Regions from separate parts of the Serratia sp. A07 genome, predicted to be linked through region 2. Evidence: riboswitches for the same ligand, from Rfam matches in the RefSeq annotation. Region 2 holds a riboswitch; the other holds the start of a gene.
The links. Region 2 has a riboswitch for fluoride ahead of crcB (fluoride efflux transporter CrcB). Riboswitches for the same ligand answer to the same signal wherever they lie in the genome.

Region 1: it holds a riboswitch for fluoride, as region 2 does, so the genes downstream of both, AC4PR2_RS16480 (DHHA2 domain-containing protein) here and crcB (fluoride efflux transporter CrcB) in region 2, are expected to answer to the same signal.

Annotation. Positions count from the first base shown of each region.
Region 1 is NZ_JBZXDO010000016.1:44,492-51,793, reverse strand. Features, by position in the region: gene AC4PR2_RS16495 (MerR family transcriptional regulator) at 1-55, shown strand, start outside; gene eno (phosphopyruvate hydratase) at 42-1,325, opposite strand; gene AC4PR2_RS16485 (adenine nucleotide alpha hydrolase family protein) at 1,342-1,770, opposite strand; gene AC4PR2_RS16480 (DHHA2 domain-containing protein) at 1,774-2,739, opposite strand; fluoride riboswitch at 2,780-2,855, opposite strand; gene AC4PR2_RS16475 (diguanylate cyclase domain-containing protein) at 3,037-4,917, shown strand; gene AC4PR2_RS16470 (AraC family transcriptional regulator) at 4,988-5,836, shown strand; gene AC4PR2_RS16465 (DUF2000 domain-containing protein) at 5,889-6,296, shown strand; gene AC4PR2_RS16460 (LysR substrate-binding domain-containing protein) at 6,309-7,178, opposite strand.
Region 2 is NZ_JBZXDO010000003.1:283,562-290,863, reverse strand. Features, by position in the region: gene dacA (D-alanyl-D-alanine carboxypeptidase DacA) at 1-388, shown strand, start outside; gene ybeD (DUF493 family protein YbeD) at 493-759, shown strand; gene lipB (lipoyl(octanoyl) transferase LipB) at 894-1,562, shown strand; gene lipA (lipoyl synthase) at 1,555-2,520, shown strand; gene tatA (Sec-independent protein translocase subunit TatA) at 2,615-2,830, opposite strand; gene AC4PR2_RS05090 (diguanylate cyclase) at 3,049-4,116, shown strand; gene AC4PR2_RS05085 (GNAT family N-acetyltransferase) at 4,118-4,546, opposite strand; fluoride riboswitch at 4,629-4,691, shown strand; gene crcB (fluoride efflux transporter CrcB) at 4,771-5,154, shown strand; gene AC4PR2_RS05075 (TetR/AcrR family transcriptional regulator) at 5,444-6,040, shown strand; gene AC4PR2_RS05070 (Bcr/CflA family efflux MFS transporter) at 6,047-7,237, shown strand; gene cspE (transcription antiterminator/RNA stability regulator CspE) at 7,295-7,302, opposite strand, start outside.

The DNA of each region.
Region 1 (7,302 bases), on a different contig from region 2:
CGAAAAACAGGCCGACGCATCGCCGGCCCGGCCGGCAAAGCTTAGCGGCGTTTAAAGGCGGAACGCCCGGCATACACCGCCGCGGCGCCCAACTGGTCTTCGATGCGCATCAGCTGATTGTATTTTTCGATCCGCTCGCCGCGGCTCGGCGCGCCGGTTTTCAGATGGCCGGCTCGCATCGCGACCGTCATGTCGGCGATAAAGCTGTCGACGGTTTCACCGCTGCGGTGCGAGATAAAGGTGCCCCAGCCGTTCGCCTGGCAGAGCTGTACGGCGGCGAAGGTTTCGCTCAGCGTGCCGATCTGGTTCAGCTTGATCAGCGCCGCATTGGCCAACCGTTCATCAATCCCGCGCTGGATGTATTTCACGTTGGTGACGAACAGATCGTCGCCGACCAGCTCCACCTGGTCGCCCAGGGCGTCGCTCAGAATACGCCAGCCGGCCCAGTCGTCCTCGGCCAAGCCGTCTTCAATCAGCACGATGGGGAAATCCTGCACCAGCCGTTGGTAATAGGCCGTCATCTGGGCTGCGTCCAACTCGAGATTCTCGCTGCGCAGGCGATACTTGCCGTCGGCGTAGAATTCGCTCGAGGCCGGATCCATGCAGATCGCGATATCTTCTCCCGGCCGGTAGCCGGCTTTCTCTATCGCCTGCACGATCAGCTCGAGCGGCTGGCGGTTTGAGGCGACCGCCGGCGCGAAACCGCCTTCGTCACCGACGCCGACCGACAGGCCTTTTTCCAACAGGATTTGGCGCAGCGTCTGATAAACTTCACTGCCCCAGCGCACGGCCTCGCGCAGCGACGGCGCGCCCAGGGGAGCTATCATAAACTCCTGAAAGTCCGCCCCTTGCCACCGGGCGTGCACGCCGCCGTTGATGATATTCATGCAGGGCACCGGCAGCAGGTTGGCGCCGATGCCGCCCAGATAACGATACAGCGGCAGCTGCGACAATTGCGCCGCGAGGCGGGCGGCGGCCAGAGAAACGCCGAGCAGGGCGTTGGCCCCCAATCGGCTCTTGTTCTCGCTGCCGTCCAGCGCGATCAGCCGGCGGTCTATCTCCTCTTGTTGGCGCACATCCACTCCGCGCAGCGCCTCGTTGATCGCCGTTTTGACGCTGTGCACCGCCTCCAGTACGCCTTTGCCGCCGAAACGGTGCGGATCGCCGTCGCGGTGCTCCACCGCCTCGCGCGACCCGGTGCTGGCTCCCGAAGGCACCGAAGCCCGGGCCACGACGCCCGCCGCGCTCATTTCGACTTCGACGGTCGGGTTGCCGCGCGAATCCAGGATCTCTCTGGCGGTTACGCTTTCAATCTCATCGTTCATGGGGTGTCACCTCGTTCTAGGGAGTGGGAACGTGCTTTATCAGCACATCGATGGATAAATGGTTGATGAATTCGAAGCCGAAGGAGGCATAGACGCCAAACGGACGGTTCTGATGGCCGAGCAACAAAAGATCGACGCCTTCACGGGCAATCAGGGCTTCGACGTCTTTGAAGCGATGGATGCTGACCATTGCGCGTACCTCCAGGGGGATTGAGCAGTCTTCCACCAGGCGGCTGAGCATGGCTTTGGCGGCGATCACCTCGCTGGACTGGCGATCTTTGGTTTGCGCATCGCTGAGGTAGTCCAGTTCGGCATAGTCGGCGCTGATGTGCGCCACGGTAATGCGCGTATTCACCTGCTGATTGAGGCGTTCGGCATGGCGCAACAGCACCCGGCCGTCGCGTTCATCCTGTACCAGCAGTAAAGCGTGTTGGTAGATCGGCATGTCTTATCTCCCTGCGTGAGCAATCTGTAGGGTTAACCACGGTAAAACCTCTTTTTTTCGGCTCGTCATACCGGGCAGCGACACTTGCCGAATGGCGAGCACCCGGTTCGACGAGAAATACAGGGTGGAACGGCGGTGGGTGATATCGGTAACCAGGAGTGCGGTCATCTCCAGCCCGGCCTCCTGTTTCGCCTGCTCGAGCGCCTGTTGCAGCGCGGGCAACAGCGGATCGATGTCGCTCATGGCCCGCACTTCTATCTGCGACAGCAGCAGCGAAACGGTATGGATGCGGTAATTCTTGGCGTCGCGCTGCAGCAACTGCGGGGCGGATTGCCCGGAGAGATCGGTTTTGGCGGCCAGCAGCCCGGCGGTGAAGGCGTCATAGTCGACGTGAGAGATTGCGCGCAACCGGGTGACCGCCAGCCGATCCTGTTCCGTGGTGGTCGGCGCACTGAGCGCGACGGTGTCGCTCAAGATGGCGCCCAGCAGCAGCGTGGCCTGCGCGGCGTTAAGTGGCATCGGTTTTTCTGCCGTCAGGATCTGCAGGATCAGGGTGGCGCAACAGCCGACGGTGCGCACCCAGACATCGGGCGGGTTGCGGGTGACTAACGTGCCCAGCCGGTGATGGTCGATAACGCCGACCACGTCGCTGTCGGGCAATGAGGCCGGGCCTTGTTCGATATCGGTAAAGTCGACCAGCCAGACTTTGCGGTCACGGAGATCGTCTGTCAGCAGCGCAGGCGCCTGTACGCCGGCGGCAGCCAGTATGTAGTGGGTTTCCGGCGTGAGGTCGCCTAGGCGGAAAGCCACGGCCGGTTTGCCGAGGTGATTGAGCCAGTCCGCGACCACCAGCGCGCTGCAGATGCTGTCGCTGTCGGGATTTTTATGGCCGAAAACGTACAGGGGCATTTCCCGCGCGACGGCATCGGGCTGGAGTGGAAAAGGGGTAAAACCTGAGATTTCATTCATAGCGACTCCTGACATACCTGCCTAAAAAATAAAGCGAAGTTGTATATCAGGCGTCATCATCCGGTTCGAGTGAACGCGGCGGTTGGGAAAGGTGGAACACCATCACCTTGTGAACGACTGTAGCGCAGCGTGGGGGGAAACGCAACGCCCGGCAAAGTTGGCGAGAATACATAATCGGATTGATACTGTGAGTGAGTCTATGATGGACAAGGATATTATTTGCCGCTAACCGACGGATAGGCTGAACGGACTCACGCCGGCTATGCCGGGTCCGTGGGTGACACAATGGGAGACAACATGCTCGAACCCTGCTTCCCCGAAAACGAAGCCGAACGCCTGTCGGTATTGAACTCACTGAACGTGCTGGATTCGAACTCGGTGGAAAAACTGGATCGCATCACGCGGTTGGCGGCGAAATACTTCGGCGTGACCATTGCGCTGGTGTCGCTGATCGACCGGGATCGCCAATGGTTTTTATCGCGCTACGGTCTGGATGCCCGAGAAACGCCGCGCAATATCTCGTTTTGCGGCCATGCCATCTTGCAACGCGAAGCGCTGGTGGTGCCCGATACCGCCAAGGATCCGCGCTTTTTCGATAATCCGCTGGTGATCGGCGGGCCGAGGATCGGTTTTTACGTCGGGCAGCCGCTGCTGTCGCTCGATGGCTTGCCGCTCGGCACACTGTGCATTATCGACAGCCACCCACAGCCGTTTTCTCCTGCTCAACTGGCCGATCTGCACGATTTCGCCGCCGTGGTGGAGGAATATCTGCAGAGCATTGAACGCCTCGTCTATACCGAAAACCTGAAATCCGACCTGCAGCGCACGGAGGCGCTGTTCGAACAAACCTTCTCCCAGGCGGCGGTAGGGATGGCGCTGGTCTCGCTGCAAGGATATTGGCTGCGGGTGAATCCGCGCATCTGCGAAATGCTTCAGTACTCCGAGCGCGAGCTGATGGATCGCACCTTCCAGGACATCACCTATCCGCTCGATCTCAACACCGATCTGGAAAAGCTGCAGCAGCTGCTGAAAAATGAAATCAGTACCTATTCGATGGAAAACCGCTATTTCCGCGCCGACGGCTCGATCGTTTGGGTGCAGCTGACGGTGGCGCTCAATCGTTTGCCGAACGGCAAGCCGGACCATTTCATCTCGGGTATCGTCGATATCAGCGAGCGTAAAGCGGCCGAGGCCGATCTGTTCGCTCTGCAACACGAGCTGGAACAACGCGTCGAAATCCGTACGCAGGAGCTGAACGTGGTGGTTAAAAAGCTCAACGAAGAGATTGAGACCCGGGTGCTCGCCGAATATCAGCTCAGTGCGGAGAAGGAGCGTCTGCGCGCCATTACCGACAATATGCCGGCCTTAATCAGCCAGATCGACGGCAATGAACGCTACCTGTTCGCCAACAGCGCCTACAAAACCTGGTTTGGTCTGGAGGAGTCCAGCCTCAGGGGGATGACGGTGCGCGATTTCATGGGGGAAAGCGTTTATCGAATAGCAAAACCGATGATCGAGCGGGCCCTCGCGGGCGAAATGGTGAGTTTTGAGAATGAGCTGCAGACCCGGCAAGGGCTGCTGATGATCCACACCACGCTGGTGCCGTGCGAAGCGCAGGGCTTCTACATTCTCGCCATGGACATCACCGAACTGAAGCGGCTGCAGCAGCGGCTGGAATATGACGCAACCCACGACATGTTGACCGGATTGACCAATCGCCGCGCGTTTCTACGCCGGTTGTCGGGCACGCTGCAGGCCTGTTGCCATCAGCGGCAGATGGCGCTGCTGTTTATCGATCTCGACGGGTTCAAAACCCTTAACGACAGCTATGGCCATGACTTCGGCGACGCGATCCTGAAGACGTTCGCCACATTGCTCAGCACCTGCGCCGGCGAGCGCCACAGCGTCTCGCGTCTGGCCGGTGACGAGTTCACGGTGATCCTGTGGCCGTTGACGGATCCGCGGCGCGAAGTCAGCGAGTTTTGCGAAAACGTGTTGGCGCATCTGGCCAAAATTACGCAGATCGGGCCGCAGAAGGTACGGCTTTCCGCCAGCATCGGCGCGGCCATTTCCCCACGCGGCGATGTGACCGAGGAGATGCTGCTGACCCGCGCCGACGGCGCGATGTATCAGGCGAAATCGGCCGGAAAGGGCACTTACGCCATCTGCGAGCTGTGAGCGTGCAACGGTGGCGGTCTCAGGGTAAGCTGTTTTTCTTTTCCTGTGAGCAGAACTCCGGATTTATTGCATGGCGTCAAATCATCAACATAAAGATTGGCTCGAACTGCGACGCGATGAGGAAACCGGTATTGAGAGCGTCAATGCCCACTTTCAGGGACATGCCTACGATCCTCACGATCATGATGAAATGCTGGTGGGTGTCACGCAGCAGGGTTTACAGCGTTTCAACTGCCACCGCTCATTGCATACCAGCCGGCCGGGGCGCGCCATGCTGATCGAACCGGGTGCGGTGCATGATGGCCATGCGCCGCAGGCCGAGGGATTTACCTATGCGATGCTCTATTTGCCCCAGCATTGGGTATCCGCCGCTATGCACCGCCGTGGAATGGGGGACGCCTCCGTGCTGGAAGGTGCCTTCCACAGCACGTTGACCGACGATCCTATGCTGGCGGCCGCGATACAGCAGGCCTTTTTCTCGTTGCATCATAGAGAGGGGCGACTGGCGCGCGATCAAAGCCTGGACCATCTGCTGACGCTATTGTCACGGCACATCCGTGCCAGGCCGGATTCCCAACACGACGACGCTTTGGTTGAGATGAACCGCTTACGGGACTATCTGCATGCACATATGGCGGATAATCCCAGTCTGGATGACCTGGCGCTTCAGTGTGGTCTGGACCGTTTCCGCCTGACTCGCCAATTCACTCGGGCTTTTGGCCAGTCGCCGCATGCGTATTTGGTTCGGTTGAGGCTGCGGGCCGCACGCTTGTTGTTGGCGCAGGGGCAAGAACCGGCGCAGGTCGCCATGCAGGTGGGCTTTGCCGATCAGAGCCATTTGGGTCGCTGGTTCCAGCGCGCCTACCGTTTATCACCGGCGGCCTATCAACGCCAGTGCACAAACGTTCTATACCGCTGATTTGCCATTTCCGATGATGTGCTTTTAACAGCACAACGGAGTAGAGCGAAAGATGTTTGATACCAAGATTGCGTTTATCGTACGCGACGATCTGCAGACCTGGCAGCGGCTGAACGTGGTGGCCTTTCTGGCGACGGGCATCGCCGCCGCCGCCCCGGAAATCATCGGCGAGTGTTACGTGGATGCGCAGGGAAGACGCTACGGCGGTATTTCCGGGCAGCCGATGCTGATTTTCGCCGCAGATTTGCCGGGCCTGCAAAATGTGCATCGCAAAGGGTTGGAGCGGGAATTGACGTTGATCCCCTATGTGCACGCCATGTTCGCGACCGGGCACGATGAAGCCAATCGGCAGGTTTTTCTCGCTGAAGACGCGGACAATCTGGATTTGGTCGGTCTGGCGCTGCGCGGACCGAAAAAAGCGGTGGATAAGGCGATAAAAGGCCTGGCGCTTCACGGCTAACTCTACCGAGACCTAAGCCTGAAACGCCTGCAGCCAGGCGGCGAACTTTCTCACGACCTCATCGTCCCGATCGCGCAGCAGCAGGGAATAAACGCCGGTTCGGATAGTCAACGCCGGGAAAGGCGACACCAGTCGGCCGGACGACAGATGCTTGGCGCAGAACAGGTAAGGCACGACGGCCAGCCCCAGACCGTCCTCGGCCGCCTGAATGGCGGCGAAGGTATGGTCGAGCGTGAGCGGCGGCGGCGAGGCGTCCAACGCCGTCGGGTAGGTATTCAGCCAGCTGTGCCATAAATCCTCACGGGCGCGGATGCGGATGGCGGTATGCCCGGCCAGCGTGCCGGGCGCACTGACCGGCATGGCGCGCAAGTAGCTCTGGCTGCAGACCAACAGACTCTCTTCCTGCAGAAAAGGGATCGCTTTCAGCCCGGAGAAGTGCGCGGGATCGCGCCGGATCGCCAGATCAAACGGCGTATTGCGATCGACGGCCCCTGTGCTGGTGGTGATATCAATCGCGACCTCCGGATGAATCTCATTGAACGCCGCCAGCTTCGGCATCAGCCAGTGCATGGTGAACGTCGGCAGGCTGTGCACCACCAGCCGCTGCCGGCCGGCGCTCGCTTTCAGTGCGCTTTCCGCAGCATACAGTTCGCTTATCACCCGGGACGCGGTGCGGGAAAAATTCTCGCCGGCCTGCGTCAGCCGCACGGACTTGTGTCCGCGATAAAACAGTGTGATCCCTAGCTGTTCTTCCAGGCTGCGAATGTGGCGGCTGACCGCGCCGGTGGTGAGAAACAGCTCATCCGCAGCGGCGCTGAAGCTGCCAAGGCGGGCGGCGGCTTCGAAAGCGGACAGGTGCGGCAGGGAGTGAATTTTTTTCATAGGTTGAGTCTAGCTCAACCAAATGAGCGAGGAAAGATCGTTTGTCAGCCGTTGATTTTTCTCACTATTATCACGCATCTTTCCCGGTTTGCCGAGCGTGCCATGCAGCGATTTTCCCCGTCTG
Region 2 (7,302 bases):
AGGCCGCGAAGCCGAGAGCAAGAAACTGCTGACCTGGGGCTTCCGCTTCTTCGAAACCGTAGCGCCGCTGAAGGTCGGTAAAGAGTTCGCCTCCGAGCCGGTCTGGTTCGGCGATGCCGACCGCGTTGAGCTGGGCGTGGACAAAGACGTCTACCTAACCATCCCGCGCGGCCGCATGAAAGATCTGAAGGCCAGTTACGTGCTGAACACCCCTGAAATTCACGCGCCGCTGGCGAAAAACCAGGTGGTCGGCAGCATCAACTTCCAGCTGGACGGCAAAACCATCGACCAGCGTCCGCTGGTGGTGATGAACGAAGTGAAAGAAGGCGGTTTCTTCAGCCGCATCGTGGACTACATCAAACTGATGTTCCACCACTGGTTCGGTTAACGGTTGAATCGGGCGAAATTGCCCCCATATACTGAATAACATTAACTCCCGCCCCGGCGGGAGTTATAATTTATAGATTAGCTAGCACTCTGGAGCGCACGCACATGCAAAAAACTAAACTGAACGAACTGCTCGAATTCCCTTGCTCGTTTACCTACAAGGTGATGGGCCTGGCGCAGCCTGAGCTGGTTGACCAGGTAGTTGAAGTGGTGCAGCGCCATGCACCGGGCGATTACAACCCGCAGGTTAAGCCAAGCAGCAAAGGCAACTACCACTCCGTTTCCATCACCATTAACGCCACTCACATTGAGCAGGTCGAAACCCTGTACGAAGAGTTGGGCAACATTGAAATTGTTCGCATGGTGCTGTAATTCCAGCATATACCCCTGCTTATCAACCCGGGATGGCGCAGCGTCTTCCCGGGTTGCGCATTTTTGGTCAGCGAAAGGCTGGTCGCAGGCCGGAGCGCCCGGTATAATGGCTTTACCACTTCTGTAACCTGACGATGACTCTTTTGCAACCAGACAAGATCATTTTGCGTCAGCTGGGGTTGCAGCCCTACGCGCCTGTATCCCAAGCCATGCATAACTTCACCGACAGTCGTACCGAGACTACGCCGGACGAACTGTGGCTGGTGCAGCATCACCCGGTCTTCACCCAGGGCCAGGCCGGCAAAGCCGAACACGTGCTGATGCCCGGCGATATCCCGGTGGTCCAGAGCGATCGCGGCGGCCAGGTGACCTACCACGGGCCGGGCCAGCAGGTGATGTACGTGATGGTCGATCTGAAACGCAACAAGGTCGGCGTACGCCAATTGGTTACGGCGATAGAAGATACGGTTATCAACACCCTTGCCCACTTCCGCCTCGAATCGCGCGCCCGTCCCGATGCGCCTGGCGTGTACGTGGGGGAGCAGAAAATCTGTTCGTTGGGTTTGCGGATCCGCAAAGGCAGCTCATTCCACGGCCTGGCCCTGAATGTGGCGATGGATCTCAGCCCCTTCCAACGCATCAACCCTTGCGGTTACGCCGGCATGCAAATGACGCAGGTCAGCGCGCTGGCGCCCGGCGTTGGCATTGAAGACATACACCCAATCCTGGTACAGGAATTTGTTCATTTACTCGGCTACCAGACGGTCGAGCTTCGTAACTGGAACCTGCACGATTATGAGTAAACCAATTCAGATGGAACGCGGCGTCAAATACCGCGATGCTGACAAAATGGCGCTGATCCCGGTCAAAACGGTGGTCACCGAACGGCAGGAGCTGTTGCGTAAACCCGAGTGGATGAAGATCAAACTGCCTGCCGACTCAACGCGCATTCAGGGCATCAAAGCCGCCATGCGTAAAAACGGCCTGCACTCCGTCTGTGAGGAAGCCTCGTGCCCTAACCTGTCCGAGTGTTTCAACCACGGCACCGCCACCTTTATGATCCTCGGCGCCATCTGCACTCGTCGCTGCCCGTTCTGCGACGTGGCCCACGGCCGCCCGATCGCGCCGGACGCCAACGAACCGGAAAAGCTGGCGCAAACCATCGCCGACATGGCGCTGCGCTACGTGGTGATCACCTCGGTTGACCGCGACGATCTGCGCGACGGCGGTGCTCAGCACTTTGCCGACTGCATTTCGGCCATCCGCGCCAAGAGCCCGAACATCAAAATTGAAACGCTGGTGCCGGACTTCCGCGGCCGTATGGACCGCGCGCTGGAAATCCTCACCGCCACGCCGCCGGACGTGTTCAACCACAACCTGGAAAACGTGCCGCGCGTTTATCGCCAGGTGCGCCCGGGCGCCAACTACGAGTGGTCGCTGAAGCTGCTGGAGCGCTTTAAAGAAGCGCACCCGGATATCCCGACCAAATCCGGCCTGATGGTCGGCCTGGGCGAAACCAACGCGGAAATCGTCGAAGTGATGCGCGATCTGCGCCGCCACGGCGTGACCATGCTGACGCTGGGCCAATACCTGCAGCCAAGCCGTCACCACCTGCCGGTGCAGCGCTACGTCAGTCCGGCCGAGTTCGACGAGATGAAAGAAGAAGCGATGGCGATGGGCTTCACCCACGCCGCCTGCGGCCCGTTCGTGCGTTCGTCTTACCACGCCGATCTGCAGGCCAAAGGGATGGAAGTGAAATAACGCGTAATAGTTTGTTACGCTAAAGACGGCGGAAACGCCAAAAAACGGATGTCCGCAAGGCATCCGTTTTTTTATTGCGCGCCGTCAGACGGAATTAAACGTCTTTCTTTTCGACGCTCTGCTGAGCGGACTGGCTCTCGGCGGTGTTGTTGCCGGCGGCCGGCGGCGTGCTGTCGTCGCCCACGGCTTTTTTAAAGCCTTTCAGCGCCGCGCCGAGATCGGCGCCGAGCGTACGCAGTTTGCTGGTGCCGAACAGTAAAATCACCAACACCGCAATCACCAGAAGTTTGGTAATGCTGATACCTTCCATACTCACCTTCTTATCATAGAGCGCTGCGTGAACAGCGAGAAAAACTGACCTTGCCTGCGAATATTTAGCGACTTTCCCCCCGCTCACACAACCGCAACATGTAACAGAGTGAGATCCGTCGCAGGAATGCCACGCCGCCTCACGACGTGAATCCCAGACTATTCTTAGTTTATCACCCGCATGATACGCTGCCGTGATACTTATCAGGGAGATGCCGGATGTATATTGCCCCACCCATTTTCGATGCCCGAAAATCCGGCCTCAGCTTCGCCAAACGCACCTATCTGCCCCGCGTCGCCGGTCTGGGGCTCGGCTTTATCTGCGTTTGCGCCGCACTCTATCCCTTGGCTCCGCCCACGGCGGTCTGGCTATTGCTGGCCTTTCACGGTTTTCTCTGGCCGCATCTCGCCTACCGCCTGGCCTGCCGCGCCAAAGATCCGTTCAAAGCCGAGATCCGCAACCTGCTGATCGACTCCGCCTTCGGCGGTTTCTGGGCGGCGATGATGGCGTTCAACGCGCTGCCGGCGATCGTCATCCTGTCGATGATGAGCATGAACAACATCGCTTCGGCCGGTAAGGCACTGTTTGTCAAAGGGTTGGCGATTCAATTGGCCGCGGCGGCGCTGACCGGCGCGCTGCTCGGTTTCCCGTTCCACCCGCACAGCACGCCGCTGCAAATCTATCTGTGCCTGCCGATGATCTACCTTTACCCGACGCTGCTCGGCCTGGTGACCTACCGCACCGCCAAACGGCTGGCGGAAAAAAAACAGGAGCTGCAACGCATCAGCACCCGCGATGGGCTGACCGGCTTGTACAACCGCCGCCATTGGGAGCATCTGCTGCATCGTCAGTTCGACAGTTGCCGCCGCTACCAGGACAACGCCACGCTGATCCTGATGGATATCGATCGTTTCAAAACCATCAACGATACTTTCGGCCATGCGCTGGGGGATGAGGCCCTGGCGGCGCTGGCGGAAGAGCTGCTGATTGGCTTGCGCAACGTGGATATCGTCGGGCGCTACGGCGGCGACGAGTTTGGCGCGGTGCTGCCGAACACCAGCGCCGAACAGGCGGAAACCGTCCTGCGGCGCATCCAGCAGCGGTTGGATGCCGTTATCTTCAAAGAGGCGCCACAGCTGCGGCTGCAGATCAGCGCCGGTATCGCCAACTACCACCCCGCGCTGGGCGGTTATCTGGACTGGCTGAAAGCGGCCGACGGCGCGCTTTACCGGGCGAAGCAAAATGGCCGCAACCGCCTGGAAACGGCGGTGCCGACGGGCGACTAACTTACTGGTTTAATAACTTGGCAAAATACTTCGGCGCTTCGACAAAGCCTTCTCGCCGGTAAAACGCATGCGCCCGCTCGCGGCGGCTGTGGCAATGGACTTCAAGCCGATCGCAGCCGCGACGGCGCGCCAGCGCCTCGCCCTCTGCCAACAGCCGCCGCCCTACGCCCGCGCCGCGCGCTCGGTCGTCGACGCAAAAATAACTGATGCGGCCAATGTCGCCGGCCAACGCCAGCTGCGGCAGAAAATGCAGCGACAGCACGCCCAGCACCCGCTCGCCCTCCAGGGCCACCAGCAGCGCCTCGTCCGGATGCGCCAGCAGCTGGCGCATTCGCTGCGTCAGAAACGCCTCGGTGCCGGGATAATCCAACGCCGTCATTAATTCGGCGATAGCCTGGCGATCGCTCAGGCGCGCCGTTCTGATTTCCATGGGGTGACCTCGCAGATTGTCGATACTACAAAATAGGCAGCGTTAGGTGTAACATCCACCGGGTACGGCAAAAAAGGCCGTGCGGCACGCTGGAGATGACATTCCTCCCTAACCGCCTTCACAGGCTGATGATGTCTACGTAACCTCTCGGAGAGAGGCGCGTAGCGTTACGCCTGTCTCTTTCCGAGTCCCGTGAATTTCTCTGATTGAAAGGTAGTTGCCCCATGTTGAGCTCTTTACTGGCCGTATTTATCGGCGGCGGCGTCGGCAGCGTTTTGCGCTGGGCGGTAAGCATGAAAATGAATCCGCTGAACGCCCACATTCCGCTCGGTACGCTGATGGTCAATCTGATCGGCGGTTTTATCATCGGCCTGGCGATGGCGATTTTCACCCGCATGACGCATCTGGACCCCACCTGGAAATTACTGATCACCACCGGGTTCTGCGGCGGCCTGACCACCTTCTCCACCTTTTCGCTGGAGGTGGTGTACCTGATGCAGGATGGCCGCTTCGGCTGGGCGCTGGCCAACATGCTGCTCAACCTGGCCGGCTCGCTGGCGATGACGCTGCTGGCTTTCATGCTGGTGATGTGGGTCAACGGGCGCTAAGCCCTTAATGTTTCCTTAATCTTGCATGCGCATAATCTCATCCAGTACTCCTGACTGGATGAGAAACCGCTATGTTTAGCCTGCCGAAAACCGCCGCCGAAGCGATTGCCGTTGCGCTGTGCGTGCTGATCGTCGCCGCCTTTATCAAATCCTACCTGTTCGCTTAAGCGCCTTTTCCCCACAGCACGCGTTCATCTTGCGCCTTTCCGGCCGATTGCACTACAATTGAGAATGAACGTTCACACCCAAAAATGTGAACCCGGCTCACGTGTAGCAAAGGATCGGGCAAATGCTCCCCCCCAACGACAGTAAACAGGCCAAGGTGCAGGCCCGCCGCGATCAGATCGTCGAAGCGGCGAAAACCAGCTTCCGCCGCCACGGCTTCCACGCCGCCAGCATGGCGGAAATCGCCCAGGGCTCGCAGCTCAGCGTCGGGCAAATCTATCGCTATTTCGCCAATAAAGACGCGATTATCGAGGAAATCGTCAACCGCATCATCGCCAGCAAGATGCAGCGGCTGGAAAATCTTGGCGATCACATCAACCTGATCGCCGGCACGCTGGCGGCGCGCACGCTGTTTCAGCAGCCGGGCGAGAGCGAAACCGATCACATGCTGATGCTTGAAGTGACCGCCGAGGCCACGCGCAACCCGGTGGTGGCCAAAATGCTCAGCGATGCGGAAGCGCGGCTGTTTCGCCACGTGTGCCACAACCTGCAGCGGCTGTATCCCCATTTCAGCGCGGAAGAGATCGCCGCGCGGGTGGAGTTTATCGCCGTCATGAGCGAAGGCACCGGTTACCGCATCCTTACCACGCAAAAAGCCGATGCGTCCCTGCTGCGCGATCTGTATCAGCAGGCCATTTCTCACCTGTTCAGGAAACTCTAATCTCCCATGACCAAACACTTAGCCAGACAACATCTGGTGTACGCCGTCGTGCTTGGCCTGTTGGCCGCGCTGGGGCCGCTGTGCACCGATCTCTATCTGCCCGCCCTGCCGGAAATGGCGGGCGAACTGAATACCTCTACCGCCGCCGCGCAGCTCAGCCTGACCGCCGGGCTGCTCGGCCTGGGCGTCGGCCAGCTGATTTTCGGTCCTTACAGCGACAAACTGGGCCGCATGCGCCCGCTGTTGCTGTCGCTGATCCTGCTGCTGGGCGCTTCGCTGTGGTGCGCGCTGGCGCCCACCATCGACCAGTTGCTGATCGCCCGCCTGCTGCAGGGCATCGCCGGCGCCGGTGGCGCGGTGATTTCCCGCGCCATTGCCCGCGATCTGTATGCCGGTCATGAGCTGACCCGCTTCTTCGCCCTGCTGATGCTGGTCAACGGTCTGGCGCCGATCGTCGCGCCGGTGCTGGGCGGCGTTATGCTGCAGGTGATGAACTGGCGCGGCATCTTCGGCGTGCTGGCGGCCATCGCCGTGCTGCTGTTCAGCCTGTCGGCGCTGAAGCTGCGCGAGTCCCTGCCGGCCGAGCGCCGCAGCCAGGGCGGCATTCTGGCGATGCTGATGTCGCTGGGCAGTCTGTTGACCCAACGCTATTTCATGGGCCTGTGTCTGACGCAGGGCTTCGTGATGGCCGGCATGTTCGCCTATATCGGCGCCTCGCCTTTCGTCCTGCAGCAGATCTACGGCCTCAGCCCGCAGATGTTCAGCCTGTGCTTCGCCATTAACGGCGTCGGGCTGATCATTGCGGCGCAGCTGGCCAGCCGCCTCAGTTCGCGTTGGGGGGAGCGTCGCGTGTTGAAGAGCGGGCTAACGCTGGCGGCCGTCGCATCGCTGTTGCTGCTGTTGGCCGCCGCGCTGCATGCGCCGCTGGTGTTGTTGCTGGTGCCGCTGTTCTTTTCGGTGGCGGTGATCGGCATCGTCGGCCCAACCGCCTCTTCGTTGGCCATGCAAAGCCAGGGTGACAAAGCGGGCAGCGCGTCGGCCTTAATCGGCGTGTGCATGTTCGCGCTCGGTGCCTGCGCCGTGCCGCTCACCGGGCTGGGCGGCACGTCCAGCCTGTCGATGGCGCTGACCATCGTCGGCTGCTACGCCGTCGCCATCCTGCTGTTCAGCCTGTTAGGCCGCCGCAGCGAGGCATAACGCGCCCAATAAAAAACCCGCTCAATGAGCGGGTTTTAAGAAATTCAGCTACGCAGCTTAGATAG